DNA from 3 places in the Bariatricus sp. HCP28S3_A7 genome. Region 2 is predicted to be linked to each of the others. Evidence: predicted binding sites of a transcription regulator. Region 2 holds the regulator's gene; each other region holds the start of a gene.
The links. Region 2 encodes Rex, which represses fermentation and respiration genes when NADH is low (regulators of the CRP and FNR family bind a similar motif). Its sites were predicted from a motif close to ATTGTTAANTANTTAACAAT; they were not measured.

Region 1: the regulator Rex is predicted to act here: its motif matches at 4,276-4,295, upstream of ACTNA4_RS07515 (acyl-CoA carboxylase subunit beta).
Region 3: the regulator Rex is predicted to act here: its motif matches at 2,880-2,899, upstream of ACTNA4_RS01390 (iron-sulfur cluster assembly scaffold protein).

The regions. Positions count from the first base shown of each region.
Region 1 is NZ_JBQHSG010000008.1:62,835-68,467, forward strand. It holds gene scpB (SMC-Scp complex subunit ScpB) at 1-396, shown strand, start outside; gene ACTNA4_RS07505 (D-alanyl-D-alanine carboxypeptidase family protein) at 654-2,018, shown strand; gene ACTNA4_RS07510 (2-isopropylmalate synthase) at 2,199-4,187, shown strand; gene ACTNA4_RS07515 (acyl-CoA carboxylase subunit beta) at 4,397-5,633, shown strand, end outside.
Region 2 is NZ_JBQHSG010000003.1:49,462-55,094, forward strand. It holds gene ACTNA4_RS02765 (NADP-dependent isocitrate dehydrogenase) at 1-241, shown strand, start outside; gene ACTNA4_RS02770 (ABC-F family ATP-binding cassette domain-containing protein) at 285-2,210, opposite strand; gene ACTNA4_RS02775 (redox-sensing transcriptional repressor Rex) at 2,354-3,004, shown strand; gene ACTNA4_RS02780 (NAD(P)H-hydrate dehydratase) at 3,102-4,625, shown strand; gene alr (alanine racemase) at 4,622-5,633, shown strand, end outside.
Region 3 is NZ_JBQHSG010000002.1:775-6,407, forward strand. It holds gene ACTNA4_RS01375 (ECF transporter S component) at 47-604, shown strand; gene ACTNA4_RS01380 (hypothetical protein) at 761-913, opposite strand; gene ACTNA4_RS01385 (GGGtGRT protein) at 1,057-2,067, opposite strand; gene ACTNA4_RS01390 (iron-sulfur cluster assembly scaffold protein) at 2,143-2,835, opposite strand; gene ACTNA4_RS01395 (GNAT family N-acetyltransferase) at 2,946-4,376, opposite strand; gene ACTNA4_RS01400 (competence/damage-inducible protein A) at 4,395-5,633, opposite strand, start outside.

The sequences.
Region 1 (5,633 bases), on a different contig from region 2:
GAACTGGAGGATTCCTTTCAGCTTGCCACGAAGCCGGAAATGTATGAGTATTTGATCCGGATCGCCAAGCAGCCAAAGCGCTACGTCCTCACCGATGTCATGCTGGAGACGCTTTCGATCATCGCGTACAAACAGCCGGTTACCAGACTGGAGATCGAGAAGATCCGTGGTGTGAAATCAGACCATGCCGTGAATAAACTGATCGAGTACAATCTTGTCTGTGAGGTGGGAAGGCTCGACGCACCGGGGCGACCGTTGTTATTCGGAACCACTGAAGAATTTCTTCGAAGATTCAGCGTAACGTCGCTGGATGAGCTGCCGGGAATCGATGCGGAGAAGATGGAGACATTCAAAGAAGAGGCCGAAGACGAAGTTCAGCTGAAGCTGGATATATAACCGGGACAGAGGTATTATACATGTAAAAAGCAGAAAGCTGCAGAAATTGTAGGAAACAGGATCATTCCTGTATACATTTTCTGCAGCTTTTTTAGTTGCAGTGCAGACTCTCCAAAAGGTTCGGTAATCAATAGCTTCATTGAGAAATTGGAAGAAAGAAGATGCATGGAGAAAAGCACCCGTTCATACGATAGGATAGAGGAAAATAATGTCCTCAAGAGGAGCTATGATATGATTCGAATAGGGAGATGTGCGTAATGAAAAGAATCCGGAATCTTATATCGGTCACCTGCATTTTCATCATATCCATTAATCTCATCGTGATGCCGCAGCTTGCCGGGACTGAAGAAATACTCCATGCGCTGGCTTCTGACGAGGTATGGGAAGTGAATCAGGCATCTCAGGAATCAGTGAAGGAAGAAGAAGCAGCAGGTTCCCTGCCGGAAGAGCTGCAGAATCTGCATGCCATTTCCGCTGTGCTGATGGATGCCAAGAGCCGGCGTGTCCTGATCTCGAAGGACGGGCAAACCATGCGGCCGATGGCAAGCACGACAAAAATCATGACCTGTATCCTTGCCCTGGAAGCGATGAACGCGGAGAATGAAAGCGCGGAGAATGAAGGTACACAGATGGAAAGTGCCGGGGAAATTGTGACCGTATCGAAGAATGCTGCTTCCCAGCCTAAGGTCCATTTGCAGATGGCAGAAGGAGAACAGTATTATCTTGAAGATCTCTTGTATTCCCTGATGCTCGAATCACACAACGACAGTGCAGTTGCCATCGCCGAGCATATTGCTGGCAGTGTGGAACAATTTGCCGAGAAAATGAATGAAAAGGCAAAAGAAATCGGGTGTACCAATGCCCATTTTGTGACGCCAAACGGACTGGACGCGGAAGATGACGGCGGAAAGCACAGCATTTCGGCTGCCGATCTGGCAAGGATCATGAGCTACTGCATTCTCGAATCACCAAAAGCAGAAGAATTTCTGGGGATCACCCAGCAGAAAAGCTATTCTTTTTCCAATGTCGAAGGGACAAGGAATTTTACCTGCACAAACCACAACTTGTTCCTGGATATGATGGAGGGAGCCATTTCAGGAAAAACCGGGTTTACAGGAGAAGCAGGGTATTGTTATGTGGGAGCACTGGAGAATGGCGGAAGAACCTTTGTCGTTGCGCTTCTGGGCTGTGGATGGCCCAATAACAAAAGTTATAAATGGGTTGATACCAAGAAATTGATGCAGTATGCGCTGAAGACGTATCAGTACCGCGATGTATGGAAAGAGCCGGTGCTCAGGGAAATTACCGTGGAAAATGGAATTCCGGATGATCAGGAGCTGTTTGGGGATGCAAAATCCACGCCGGTCCTGCAGACAGAGGAAGGAAAACAGAAGGAACTGCAGGTTCTTTTATCGGAGTCGGAACAGGTAGAGGTGACTGTCTGCCAGGAAGAAACAATGCAGGCACCGGTGACGAAAGGAACAGAAGCGGGCTATGTATGCTATACTTTGAATGGAGAAGTACTAAAAAAGTACCCTCTGGTCATTGAAGAGGAGATTCCGGTGAAAAACTATGCCTGGGTATTCCGAAAAATCTGTAAAAAATACATGATGATAAATTAGATCAATTAAATTGCTTAAATTTGTCGCTGGACTTTATAATATAGATGTGTTAGGATATGTGAGTACAACAAAATAGAGCAAGAACATTGACGAATATTTATGAATTTTGCGCGAAGACTGAAAAATTCCTATAATTCAGACAAATTACATTCTTGAGTATTTATAGAAGGAGAGAACACGATGAAGAATTTTGAAAAGTATGAAAGACAATATTTTATGCCGCCGGAAGTCAGTTATGACTGGGCGAAGAAGGATTACATTGAGAAACCACCGATCTGGTGCAGTGTGGATCTGCGTGACGGCAATCAGGCACTGATCGAGCCGATGAGCCTGGAGGAGAAGCTGGAATTCTTCCAGTTGTTAGTTAAAGTCGGATTTAAAGAGATCGAAGTCGGTTTTCCGGCAGCATCCGAGACAGAATATCAGTTCATGCGCACTTTGATCGAGAAGAATATGATTCCGGACGATGTGACCGTACAGGTACTGACTCAGGCACGTGAACATATCATCAAGAAAACATTTGAAGCAGTAAAGGGAGCGCCCCATGCGGTTGTACACCTTTACAATTCGACATCCGTTGCTCAGCGTGAGCAGGTGTTCCGCAAGAGTAAAGAGGAGATCAAGAAGATCGCGATCGACGGAGCGAAACTTTTGAAAACACTGGCTGATGAGACAGAAGGAAATTTCACCTTCCAGTACAGTCCGGAAAGCTTCCCGGGAACCGAAGTGGATTACGCAGTGGAAGTGTGCAACGCCGTTCTGGATGTATGGCAGCCGACCCCGGATAAGAAAGCAATCATCAACATTCCGACAACCGTAGAGAACGCAATGCCGCATGTATTTGCAAGCCAGGTAGAATATGTAGACAAACACCTCAGCCATCGCGATGGCGTGATCCTCTGCCTGCATCCACACAATGACAGAGGATGTGGTGTGGCAACCGCAGAGCTTGGTGTACTTGCCGGAGCAGAGCGTATCGAGGGAACGCTGTTTGGAAATGGAGAACGTACCGGTAACGTGGACATTATCACACTGGCTATGAACATGTTCTCACACGGTGTTGATCCGGGACTGGATTTCTCCAACATGATGGAAATCCGTGAGACCTATGAGCGTCTTACCAGAATGCATGTTTACGAACGTCAGCCGTATGCAGGAGATCTGGTATTTACCGCATTTTCCGGATCCCATCAGGATGCGATCGCGAAAGGTATGGCCTTCAGGGAAGAGAAAGAATGCGATAAATGGACGGTTCCGTATCTGCCGATCGATCCGAAAGATGTGGGACGTACCTATGACAAGGATGTTATCCGTATCAACAGCCAGTCCGGTAAGGGCGGCGTCAACTACATATTAAAGCAGAACTTCGGTATCAATCTGCCGAAGGAGATGAAGGAAGAAGTGGGATATCTCGTAAAAGATGTATCCGACAAGGCTCACAAAGAGCTGACTCCGGAATGGGTTTACCATATTTTCGAGGACAATTATGTCAATTACAAAGGTGTCTTTACGATTGATGAGTGTCATTTCAAACAGGAAGACGGAATCCTTGCGACAGCAACCATTTCGCATGCGAACAGCAAACGGATCGTGACAGCATCCGGTAATGGACGTCTCGATGCGGTAAGCAATGCGATCAAGCAGTATTTCAACATCAGCTACGAGCTGTCCTTCTATGAAGAACATTCTCTGACAAAGGGATCTTCTTCCAAGGCATGTGCATATGTCGGTATTATCTGCAACGGACATACATACTGGGGAGTCGGCATTGATGCAGACATTATCCACGCATCCATCGATGCACTGGCAGTTGCGGTTAATAAAATTGAAGAGATCAAAACAGCAGATGAGTGTAAGGACGAACGTATGCTTGAGATCATGAATTATATTCAGGCAAACTATCTGGATGTTTCTCTGGATGACCTCTCTGAGAAATTCTTCCTTTCCAAGCCGTACCTGTCCAAATACATCAAAGAAAAATCAGGTATGACGTTCGGGGACATCGTAAAGAAAGTCCGTATGAAAAAAGCCAGAGCCATGCTTAAGAGCAGCAGTATGACCGTGGAAAATATCGCGCTTTCTGTTGGATATCAGAACGTGGAGCATTTTAACCGGCTGTTCAAAAAAGCGTATAATATGACACCGGTACAGTTCCGGAATCAGAAATAGGTGACAAGGGGGCGAGTGACTAGGGGTGACGGGTGACCGGTGACCCTAGTCACTCGTCCCCTTGTCGCTTTTGGTCTTTTTTTAATACAATGTGAAATTATTAACGAGTTATTCGCGAAAAATGTTGCAGTTTCCAGAAAATACAAGTATAATAAACTCGGCAGAAAATTTGGTTTATATTTAAATTTATAAAATGGAGGGCTAGATTTATGAGTAACACAACAACATCAAATCCGGCAGGCATGAGAATTGCTGCATTGCTTGATTCGGGAAGTTTTGTTGAAATCGGCGGAGCAGTAACAGCAAGAACGACAGATTTCAACATGCAGGAGAAAGAGACTCCGGCAGATGGTGTCATTACCGGTTATGGAGTCATTGACGGTAATCTTGTCTATGTGTACAGCCAGGACGCGACTGTTTTAAAGGGCGCGATTGGTGAGATGCATGCAAGAAAGATCGCACATATCTATGACATGGCAATGAAGATGGGTGCACCGGTCATTGGACTTATTGACTGTGCAGGTATGCGTCTTCAGGAAGCAACAGACGCACTGAATGCATTTGGAAGTCTCTACTACAAACAGGCAATGGCTTCTGGCGTTATTCCACAGATTACTGCTATTTTCGGAAATTGCGGCGGTGGACTCGCAACAGCTGCAGCACTGACTGATTTCACATTTATGGAGACAAAGGGCAGATTATTTGTGAACTCTCCGAATGCAATCGTCGGAAATGAAATTAAGAAATGTGACACATCCTGTGCTAAGTTCCAGAGCGAGGAATCCGGAATGGTGGATGCAGTCGGAACAGAAGAAGAGATCCTGGAAAATATCCGTGAACTCGTATGTATGCTTCCGGCAAATAATGAGGATAACGATTCTTATGATGAATGTACCGATGATCTGAACCGGATCTGTGAAGATATTGAAAATGCAGCCGAGGACCCATCCATTGTTCTGTCAATGCTTTCAGATAGCGGCGTTTTCTTCGAAACAAAGAAAGAATACGCAAAAGATATGGTGACCGGTTTTATCCGTCTTAACGGAATGACCGTAGGAGCAGTGGCAAACCGTTCAAAAGTATTTGATGAAGAAGGAAAGGCAGCAGAAGAATTCGACGGTTCTCTTTCAGCAAGAGGATGCAAGAAAGCAGCCGGATTTGTGAAATTCTGTGATGCATTTGGAATTCCGGTCCTGACACTTACCAATGTAACAGGATTCAAGGCAGCTGTATGTTCGGAGAAGAATCTTGCGAAAGCAATGGCATCACTTACCTATGCATTCGCCGATGCAACCGTACCGAAAGTTACTGTTGTAACCGGAAAAGCATACGGAAGCGCATATGTGACCATGAACAGCAAATCCATCGGAGCAGACATGGTTTATGCATGGCCGAACGCTGAGATCGGTATGATGGAAGCTGATATGGCAGCAAAGATCATGTACG
Region 2 (5,633 bases):
AGAAGAAACATCTACTAACTCCGTGGCAACGATCTTTGCATGGACGGGGGCACTCAGAAAACGTGGTGAGATGGATGGAAATCAGGAGCTGATGGATTTTGCCGATAAGCTGGAAAAGGCAACGATCGATACAATTGAAAGCGGAAATATGACTAAAGATCTTGCACTGATCACGACGCTTCCAAATCCGACTGTATTGAACAGCGAAGATTTTATCAAAGCGATCGCTGAGAGATTGTAAATAAAAACAGGAAAAACGCGCCGATAAGGCGCGTTTTTAACAGTTATTCAGCCAGCTCTTCCCATTTTTCATAGAGCTCTTCCAGCTCTTCTTCATTTGCAGCCTTTTCCTTTGCCAGTTCCTGACACCGGACGGAATTGGTATAGATTTCTTCCTGCATAAGAAGCGTATCGATCTCCTGGTTTCGTTCTTCCAGCCGGGTAATGCGTTCTTCCGTCTTTTTCAGTTCGTTCTGACGCTTCCGGATTCTTGCTTGTTCTTCTTTCTGTTCCTGCCAGCTCATTTTGGACTGGGACATTGAAGAAGTGCCTTCATTCGTAGATTGCTTGTCTGAAATATTGCCACCGGCGTATGCCGTCGTGAGTTCCTCTTTCTTTTCGAGATAGTAATCGTAGTTTCCAATATAATTTACAAAAGTATGGTTCACCAGGTCAAGAATACGCGTGGCTGTCTGGTTGATGAAATAACGGTCATGGGACACATAAAGTACGGTTCCGGTGTACTCATTCAATGCATTTTCCAAAATTTCTTTCGAAGCGATGTCCAGGTGGTTCGTAGGCTCGTCCAAAATCAGGAAGTTCGCCTCGGAGAGCATCAGCTTTGCAAGAGATACTCGTCCGCGTTCTCCGCCGCTCAAATCACCGATCATCTTAAATACATCATCGCCTGTGAATAAAAATGCAGCTAGAACATTCCGGATCTGTGTATTCGTAAGTGTCGGATAATCATCGGAGATCTCTTCAAAGATCGTTTTTTCCATGTGAAGTACGTGATGTTCCTGATCGTAGTAACCGATATGTACATTGGTTCCCAGTGTAAAGCTTCCCGAATCCGCCGCGATCACATTGTTCAAAATCTTAAGCAGTGTCGTTTTCCCTGTTCCGTTATCGCCTACGATGGCTACATGTTCACCTCGCTTAATCTCGAAGCTGACATCCTGAAAAAGGACCTGGGGAGCAAATGATTTTCCAAGGCCTTCAACGCGAAGCACGTCGTTCCCGCTCACACAGGAAGGCTCCAGGCTTAAATGAATATCGGTATTCAGCTCAACCGGTTTTTCAACAGGTGTGATTTTGTTTAACAGCTTTTCCCGGCTTTCCGCACGTCGGATTGATTTCTCGCGGTTGAAGGAACGAAGCTTTTCGATGACTGCCTCCTGATGCTTGATTTCCCGTTGCTGATTCAGATATTCTTTTAGCCTTGCGTCTCTGAGCTGCTGTTTCTTCTGGGCATAATCTGAATAATTTCCCATATATGTCATCAGTGTACCGTTTTCAATCTCCAGCACTTTCGTTACGACACGATTCAAAAAATAACGGTCGTGGGAGACGATGAGCACTGCACCGGAGTAATTCAGCAGGTAGTTCTCAAGCCATGCGATTGAATTCATATCCAAGTGATTGGTAGGCTCATCCAGCAGTAAAATATCCGGTTTCGTCAGCAGAAGTTTGCCGAGGGAAACACGTGTCTTCTGGCCGCCGGAAAGGGCGTCCACCGGTTTCTGAAATTCATCCTCAGTAAACCCAAGGCCTTTAAGAACACCGACCAGTTCGCTTTTATAAGAATAGCCGTCAGCACGTTCAAATGCAGCGGTAAGTCTATGATAAGTGTCAAGTTTCATCTGAAGTGCGTCACCGGTCAGCGTACTGATTTCCAGTTCCAGTGCACGAATCTGACGTTCCATTTCGATAATCTCAGATTTGGCGGTGCGGACTTCTTCGTAAATGGTATTCCCGCTCATCAGGTCCTGGTGCTGGGCAAGATAGCCCATTGTTTTTCCTTTGGTAAGAATTACATCACCGTCATCACTATTCAATTCACCGACGATCATTTTCAAAATTGTGGATTTCCCGGCGCCGTTCAGACCGACCAGCGCCGCTTTCTCACGGTCTTCTATATGAAAGGAGCCTTTATTCACAATAACCTGCTCCCCAAAGGATTTCGTTAAATTGTGGCATGCCAGTATCATTTTCAAACCTCCTTATACTGTAGAAATAGGTACTGTCTACCTCATTATATCGGAAATACAATAAAAAACAACTATTAAGTTTGACTTTTTTATGTCATTTTTATATAATGAAATTTAGAATAAGAATGGAAGGTGGATGTCAGGTGGAAGAAAGAGAAATATCTCAGGCAGTAATCAGAAGACTTCCGAGATACTATCGTTATCTTGGCGAATTGCTGGAACACGGTGTGGAACGAATATCCTCCAACGATTTGAGCAAGAGAATGAAAGTAACTGCATCCCAGATTCGTCAGGACCTTAATAATTTTGGTGGATTTGGACAACAGGGATACGGGTATAATGTAAAATACTTATATACGGAAATAGGGAAAATTCTGGGACTGGACAACCAACATAACATGGTCATTATCGGTGCCGGTAATCTTGGACAGGCACTGGCTAATTATGCAGCATTTGAAAAAAGAGGTTTTGTATTAAAAGGATTATTTGACGTGAATCCACGACTTGTGGGAATTACGATCCGCGGTGTGGAGATCCGGATGATGGATGAACTGAGTGATTTTATTCAGAAGAATGATATTGAAATCGGAGTACTTGCGATTCCGAAGACAAGAGCCATAGATGTTGCGAATGTTCTGGTTGATAATGGTGTGCGGGCGATCTGGAATTTTGCACATACAGATTTGAATCTTCCGGATAATATTATTGTTGAGAACGTGCATTTATCGGAGAGTCTGATGAGACTTTCATACAATATAACACGTTATAATATGGAACATACAGATAATTCATAATTCGACAGAATGTGTTACACACATTTTGCCTGAATCGGCGTAATGAGAGAAGAGTTCCGGCTGCGGGGCTCTTTATTGCGTATTGGAAGGTGAGAATATGAAATATATATTGACGGCTGAACAGATGAAAGCGGCGGACGGAAGAATGATCCATGAGATCGGGATTCCTTCGCTGGTACTGATGGAACGTGCGGCGCTTCAGTGTATGGCTGCAATGAAAGAAGAGCAGATTGATCTGTCCTATGCACTGGTGGTATGCGGCTCCGGCAACAACGGTGGAGACGGATTCGCGGTGGCAAGACTGCTTGCCGAAGAAGGAAAAAGGGTCGATGTGTGTTTTGCCGGAAAATTGGAATCCAGGAGTGAAGAAACGAAGCAGCAGATGCATATTCTGGAAAATCTGGGCGTGTCTGTAGGAAACACTTTACCGGAGAAGGAATATAGTGTTATTATAGATGCCGTATTTGGAATCGGGCTTTGCCGAAATATCGAAGGACATTACCAGAATGTGATTGAACAAATGAACCGGTATCAGGGATACAAAGTTGCGATTGATACTCCGTCCGGAATTTCCGCTGACACCGGGGAAGTACTGGGATGTGCGTTCCGGGCTGATTTGACAGTCACGTTTGCATACGCTAAGGCAGGTCAGGTTTTCTTTCCGGGTTCCGAGTATGCGGGGAAAGTACTGGTAAAGGATATCGGCATTACGGATCCGGGCTTTGAAAACCGGGACGATCTTTATTTTATGCTGGAAAAACAGGATGTGATTTCCAGGATGCCGGAGAGAAAGCCGGATTCCAATAAAGGAAGCTATGGAAGGGTTCTTCTTATTGCCGGAAGTAGGGGAATGTCGGGGGCAGCGTACTTAAGTGCCCATGCGGCGTACATGGTAGGCGCAGGCCTTGTACGGATATACACGGAAGAATCCAACAGACAGATTCTTCAGCAGCTTCTGCCGGAAGCTATTATCACGACTTATGATGAGATGGCCTTAGATTGTTTCCGGGAACTTCCAGATCTGCTTCAATGGGCAGATGTGGTCTGCATCGGATGCGGACTTGGAATTTCAGAGTATTCGCGGAGACTTTTTAAAATGACGCTGGAAATGAACCGGAAGCCGTGTGTGATTGATGCGGACGGTCTCAATCTTCTTGCGGAATTTACCGAAGAAGAGCGAAGAAAATGGGCGCGCCAGAAAGAACAGTATGTGCTGACACCTCATATGAAAGAAATGTCAAGATTGACAGGATATCCTGTTGCAGAACTAAAGAATCATAGGAACGCTCTTCTACGTGAGTTTGTTGAAAAAATGCAGGTCGTTTGTGCCATGAAAGACAGCAGAACACTCGTCGCAGCTTGCGGACATCCGACGTTTCTGAATTCATCCGGAAATGCAGCAATGGCGAAGGCCGGTTCCGGTGACGTGCTGGCAGGAACGATTGCCGGCCTGATGGCTCAGAACCTCCCGACTTTTGACGCGGCTGTGTTGGGAGTATATCTGCACGGCCTTGCCGGAGATACGGCAAGAGAAGAATGTGGATCCTACAGTGTGCTTGCTGAAGATCTCATCCGGGGGCTTGGCAGAACACTAAAAACTTTGGAGGAAAACTTGAAATGAAGACATATAACAGACTGCGCGCAGTGATCGATCTTGATGCAGTAATGTATAACATGCAAATGATGTATCGTAATATTAAAAACGATGCGCGGATGATCGTTGTCGTGAAAACGGACGGATACGGACATGGTGCCGTACCGATTGCAGAAATGTTAGAAGATGTGGAGTACGTATGGGGATATGCTGTGGCAACATTGGAAGAAGGGATCCTGCTTCGAAAAGCTGGGATTGGAAAACCGATTCTTTGCCTCGGATGCATTTTCCCGGATCAGATGGAAGCGATGATTCGGCATCAGATCCGTATGACGGTCTATGACGGTGAACTGGCAGCTCTGGCATCGGCAAAAGCAGAAGAACTGGGAATGAATGCAATCTTTCATATTAAGATTGATACCGGAATGTCCAGACTCGGATTTGCGCCGGATGACGTAAGCGTGAACGCAATCGAAAAGATCAGTCATCTTCCATGTGTAGAGCTGGAAGGAATGTTTACACATTTTTCGCGGGCTGATGAGAAAAATAAGGAGATCACAGATCAGCAATTTACTTCATATATCCGGGTTAAAGAAGAACTGGAGAAAAGGGGTATCCATTTTCCACTACTTCATGTATCAAACAGTGCTGCGATCATCGATCAGCCGGAATTGAATCTGAATCTTGTGAGAGCGGGCATATCTACTTACGGTATGTACCCTTCTGAGGAAGTGAGAAAAGATTCGGTTCCATTGAAACCGGCTATGGAATTGATTTCCCATATCACATATTTGAAATGGATTGAAAAAGGGACTGCCGTCAGCTATGGTGGAACCTTTGTAGCGGATCGGAGAATGCAGATTGCAACAGTACCGGCCGGGTACGGTGACGGGTATCCCAGGAGTCTGTCCAATAAAGGATATGTTTTGATTCATGGGAAGAAAGCGCCGATCGTTGGAAGAGTCTGCATGGACCAGTTCATGGTTGACGTGACAGATATTCCCGATGTGAAGTTTGAAGATAAGGTTACCCTGA
Region 3 (5,633 bases), on a different contig from region 2:
TATTTTTCATTATTTTATAAAGGAAATCAACCGGGAGGTATATAGAATGGTTACGAATAAAGTAAAGGAATTAGTTATCACAGCATTTTTCGCTGCAATTACATTCCTTGGAATACAAGCATTTCGAATTCCGCTGCCGGCAGCGATAGGCACACCCTTTGTACATTTTGGTCATGTTTTCGTAGTGATGGGTGTTCTTCTGCAGAACGGTAAAAAAGGCGCTGTATCGGGAACGCTTGGACTTATCATCTTTGATATCCTAAATGGATATATGCAGGATGTTCCTCAGGTATTTATCGAAACAGTTGTCAAATGTCTGATCATCGGAGTGATATTTGCTTCTCTTAAGAAAAAAGCGAACGGCGATAAGAAAAAAGAATACACAGGTGCAATTATCAGTGCAGTCATCTACGGATGTATGAATGTTCTGATCGAGCTGGTCATGGGTACTGTAAAGATGATGATCCTGGGAAATGGACTCGCAGCTGCAATTGCAGGCTCTGTAATCTCAATTCCTGCAACTGTCATCAATGCTGTATTTATGGTTATTGCAATTGCAATATTATATCAGCCTGTGAAAAAAGTATATGGGAGAATCAGTTAATTACAGGATTCAAATCATTCTGTATCCTCAGATTTGTTATGTATGTTCTATTTATTACTTCTATCTATTGACGCGCCAACATCAATAAATATGTTAGTAGCCAGAATTAGAACTGTATATTCTGACCGTTTCTATCATGTTATACACATAACCCTCCTACTGATGCTTCTTCATATGCTTAGAATCATCTACCCATTTTACAGTACCGCCTTTAAATTTAATCTCAGGCTGATAAATTACTGAACGCCCTATCTGAGTAACGACACCATTTTTAGTCACTACTGCAAACTCTGCCGTCTGTTTTTTCATGATATTCACCTCCATTCTACAGATTGAACACGTCATATGACGTGAGCCTATATTTTAAGGTGAAAAAAAATAGACACGTCACAGAGCTTTTTGTTCTTATGACGTGTCTAATATTATATTTTATGAAATTGTGCTAAAACCGCTTAAAAACGCCCAGCCTTCTTAGCTTCCTCAATGGAAACTGCAACTGCAACTGTCATACCAACCATCGGGTTGTTACCTGCTCCGATAAGTCCCATCATTTCTACATGAGCCGGTACGGAAGAAGATCCTGCGAACTGTGCGTCAGAGTGCATACGTCCGAGTGTATCCGTCATACCATAGGAAGCCGGTCCTGCTGCCATGTTGTCCGGGTGAAGGGTACGTCCTGTACCGCCGCCTGAAGCAACTGAGAAGTATTTCTTGCCCTGTTCGATACATTCTTTCTTGTATGTACCTGCAACCGGATGCTGGAAACGTGTCGGGTTTGTAGAGTTACCTGTGATAGAAACGTCTACGCCTTCTTTGTGCATGATTGCAACACCTTCACGTACATCGTTTGCTCCGTAGCAGTTTACTTTAGAACGAAGTCCGTCAGAGTAAGCGATTCTCTGAACTTCTTTCAGTTCTCCTGTATAATAATCGTATTCTGTCTGAACGTATGTGAATCCGTTAATTCTGGAAATGATCTTTGCAGCGTCTTTTCCGAGACCGTTCAGGATAACACGAAGCGGTTTTTTACGAACTTTGTTTGCTTTTTCAGCGATACCGATTGCGCCTTCAGCTGCTGCGAATGATTCATGACCAGCAAGGAATGCGAAGCAGTCTGTATCTTCTTCCAGAAGCATCTTTCCAAGGTTACCGTGTCCGAGACCTACTTTTCTCTGGTCTGCTACAGAACCCGGGATACAGAAAGCCTGAAGGCCTTCACCGATTGCTGCTGCAGCTTCTGCTGCTGTGTCAACATTTTTCTTAATTGCGATTGCTGCACCTGTGATATATGCCCAGCATGCATTTTCAAAACAGATCGGCTGAATAGCCTTAACCTGATTATAAACATCAAGTCCGGCATCCTTTGTAATCTTTTCTGCTTCTTCCAAAGAAGCAATGCCATAGCTGTTTAATACTTCATTGATTTTATCAATTCTTCTTTCATATGATTCAAATAAAGCCATTTACTTGTCCTCCTGATTTATTTTAAGTTACCTGATATGTACAAGCGGCACCAATTCTTAAGGCGACACTAATGATTAAGCTTTACGTGGGTCGATGATCTTAACAGCGTCAGCTACACGGCCATACTGTCCCTGAGCTTTCTCCCATGCTACGTTTGGTTCGTCTCCGCCTTTGATGAAATCTGTGAATTTGCCAAGGCTTACGAATTTGTAACCGATGATCTCATCATGCTCGTCCAGTGCGATACCTGTAACATATCCTTCTGCCATTTCAAGATAACGAGGACCTTTTGCAAGTGTTCCATACATTGTACCAACCTGAGAACGAAGTCCTTTACCAAGGTCTTCCAGACCTGCGCCGATCGGAAGTCCGTCTTCAGAGAATGCACTCTGAGTTCTTCCGTAAACGATCTGTAAGAATAACTCTCTCATTGCTGTATTGATAGCATCACATACAAGGTCTGTATTCAGTGCTTCCAGAATTGTCTTGCCCGGAAGAATTTCAGATGCCATAGCTGCGGAATGAGTCATTCCTGAACATCCGATCGTCTCAACCAGTGCTTCCTGGATAATACCATCTTTAACATTCAAAGTCAGTTTGCATGCTCCCTGCTGCGGTGCACACCAGCCAATTCCGTGTGTCAGACCAGAAATATCCTTTACTTCTTTTGCTTTAACCCATTTCGCTTCTTCCGGAATCGGAGCCGGTCCGTGATTTGCACCCTGAGCTACCGGACACATCATTTCTACTTCATGTGAATAAATCATGTTAAAACTCCTTTCAAATGTAAATGATTTCTTCCTATAGTGTGTTTGACATATTTTTAACACCCCATATATGTCTTTATTTTCGCATAATTTTCGACATTCGTCAATCATTAGTTTGTACAAAGATTCCAAAAATCACTGTCTGTTTTGTAGGCTTTTATCTCCTCCATTGTAAATGGTGCGGTGATCCAGCCACGCTCTTCCTTCTGCTGTTCATCATCCCGATAATGATAGGTCATACCGATTTCAATACCGTCCTTGTCCACGAAGAAATTGTCATAATAACGGTTATCAAGGATCTCTCCGCTCAGGATTTTCCGATACTGTGACGTCTTCAGCGCATCTACTACGATCGAATTCGGTGCTTCTTCTTTCATCCGTTTCTTCCATTCTTTTATAAATTCCGTATCTACATTGATGATTTCACTCGTTTCATAGATTTTTCCGTCTGACAGGCGGATGTTTCTCGTTCTTAGATCCTGATATCTTGCATTTTTGTTTCCTGCATAATAATCATCCGAGAAGACTACGCTGATAAAATCTTCTCCCGCGTATGTCACACGATAAGTCACCTTACTTGCGAGGATCGGAGAGTCTTCTTTCATCACCGCCGCTTTCATATCATCGCTGGCCTTAAGATACAGCGCATTGACCGTACTCATCGCACAGTTTTTCAGTTCCTCATTGACCTTCGCAATCTGTTCTCCTTCCAGCCCCTGGATCTGCGGATACTTCACATCGAACTGAGATGTGATGCTTCCCTCACTTTTCGAGGATTCATAAGAATAAGACTCCTCCGTAATCGTGTAGGGCAGGTTCTCCGCCTGGTAACATTCGATTCCATCAATTCCTTCCCCGGTCTCTTTTTTCATCTCTTTCTCCGTTTGATCCGTTTGCCCCCCATCGCTTAGGAATGGATTTTTCATTCCTCCGCCATCCATAATTCCATCCTGAACCATCGTAAATACTCTATACGCTGTCGTTCCGACACCTATTCCCAGAAGTACCACAAGAGCCAGGATAGCCAGCATCAGGAATTTTCCTCTGCGTTTTGCTTTTTTCTGAAGCCGGATTTCTTCCGCACTCATCGCTCTTTCCATCGGAACGTAACGGACTTGGTTTTTCACCTGCTCCGGAGCCACTTCATGGAATCCAAGCCGCCTGTAAAATCCTTCGGCCTGAGGCGCCGCATGAACCGTCATCTTCGTTATTCCAAATGCCACAATACAGAACTGCTGCAGGGCAACAAAGAGCAGCCTTCCGATTCCCCGTCTCTGCCAGTTCTTCCCGACAAACAGAAGCGCAATGTGCCCGTCAGTCTGCACAGCACCGACTCCGCAGAGCTCCTGTCCTTCCATTGCTCCGAACACAATCAGTTGTCCGCTCTGCACCTTCGGCATAAAATTCTCATATTTAATAAATTTCTGAAATTCTTCTACACCTTCCCTCGAATACGTCGGTGCAATATCAGCAGCAAACACATCCCATACCAGATGCAGTCCTTCCAGTATTTCCTCATTTTCCAGTCTTTTAATTATCATACGCTTTACCTCTTTATGTTATTTCTGCTGCTGTCCTGCCGCCAGCAATTCCTCCCTCAAAAGTGTAAGCGCCCGCACAACCGCATAATCCCGATTTTTCTCCCGGTTTCCGGTGAAATGACATTCCCGGGTCGTCACGCGTCCGTTCACCGCACATCCGATATAGACCAGTCCGACCGGCTTTTCCTTGGTCCCGCCGCCCGGTCCCGCGATTCCGGTCACACTCAGAGCCGCATCAGCCTCTGCTGCCTTTGCCGCACCTCGCGCCATTTCTTCGGCTGTCTGTGCACTTACCGCGCCGAATTCTTCCAGTGTCTCATGCTTCACACCCAGAATCTTTTCCTTGGATGCATTTGCATAAGTAATATACCCTTCATTGAACACCTCAGAAGCTCCGGCCGCATTCAGAAGCCGTCCGGCCAGCTTGCCCCCGGTACAGGATTCTGCGGTCGAAAGTGTCATGCCCTTTTCTTTCAAAAGTGCCACAAGATTCTCTTCCAGTGTCTCCTGCTCATTGATCGTATACACCGCATCGCCGAAGCGTCGATACATTTCCTCGATCATCGGCTTCATGAGCTCTTCTGCCTCTTCCTCGGATTTCGCCTTCGCAGTCACCCGGAAATGAACTTCTCCCGTCTTTGCATAAGGTGCCAGCGTCGGATTCGTCTGTGCGTCCATGAGATCCGCCACCATCGTTTCGGCCCGGCTCTCTCCGATACCACATATTTTCACCATATGAGAATAAATTCCTTCCGGCTGCAGTTTATTCAGGTACGGAGCAATGTCCTGTTCGAACATGGGTTTCATCTCATTCGGTGGTCCCGGAATCAGAATCGCTGTCTTTCCCTTTTCCGGATCTTCAATGATCAGTCCAGGAGCGGTGCCGTTATGGTTATCGATCACGATCGCACCTTCCGGAACCAACGCCTGTTTCCAGTTGTTCTCCGTAATCCGGCTGCTCCCTATCCGATCGAAATACGCTTCGATCCGCTCTTTAGAATGCTCATCCAGATACAGTTCTCTTCCGAATACACGTGCAGTCACTTCTTTCGTCAAATCATCCTTCGTAGGTCCAAGTCCCCCTGTCAGGATCACGATATCCGAGCGGTCAAGTGCCTGACGTATCGCGTCCTCCATACGCTCCTCATTATCGCCCACCACCGTCTGATGATATAAAGAACAACCTAGCAGAGCGCATTTCTCTGCTAGGTAAGCCGCATTCGTATTTACAATATTTCCAAGTAAAATTTCAGTTCC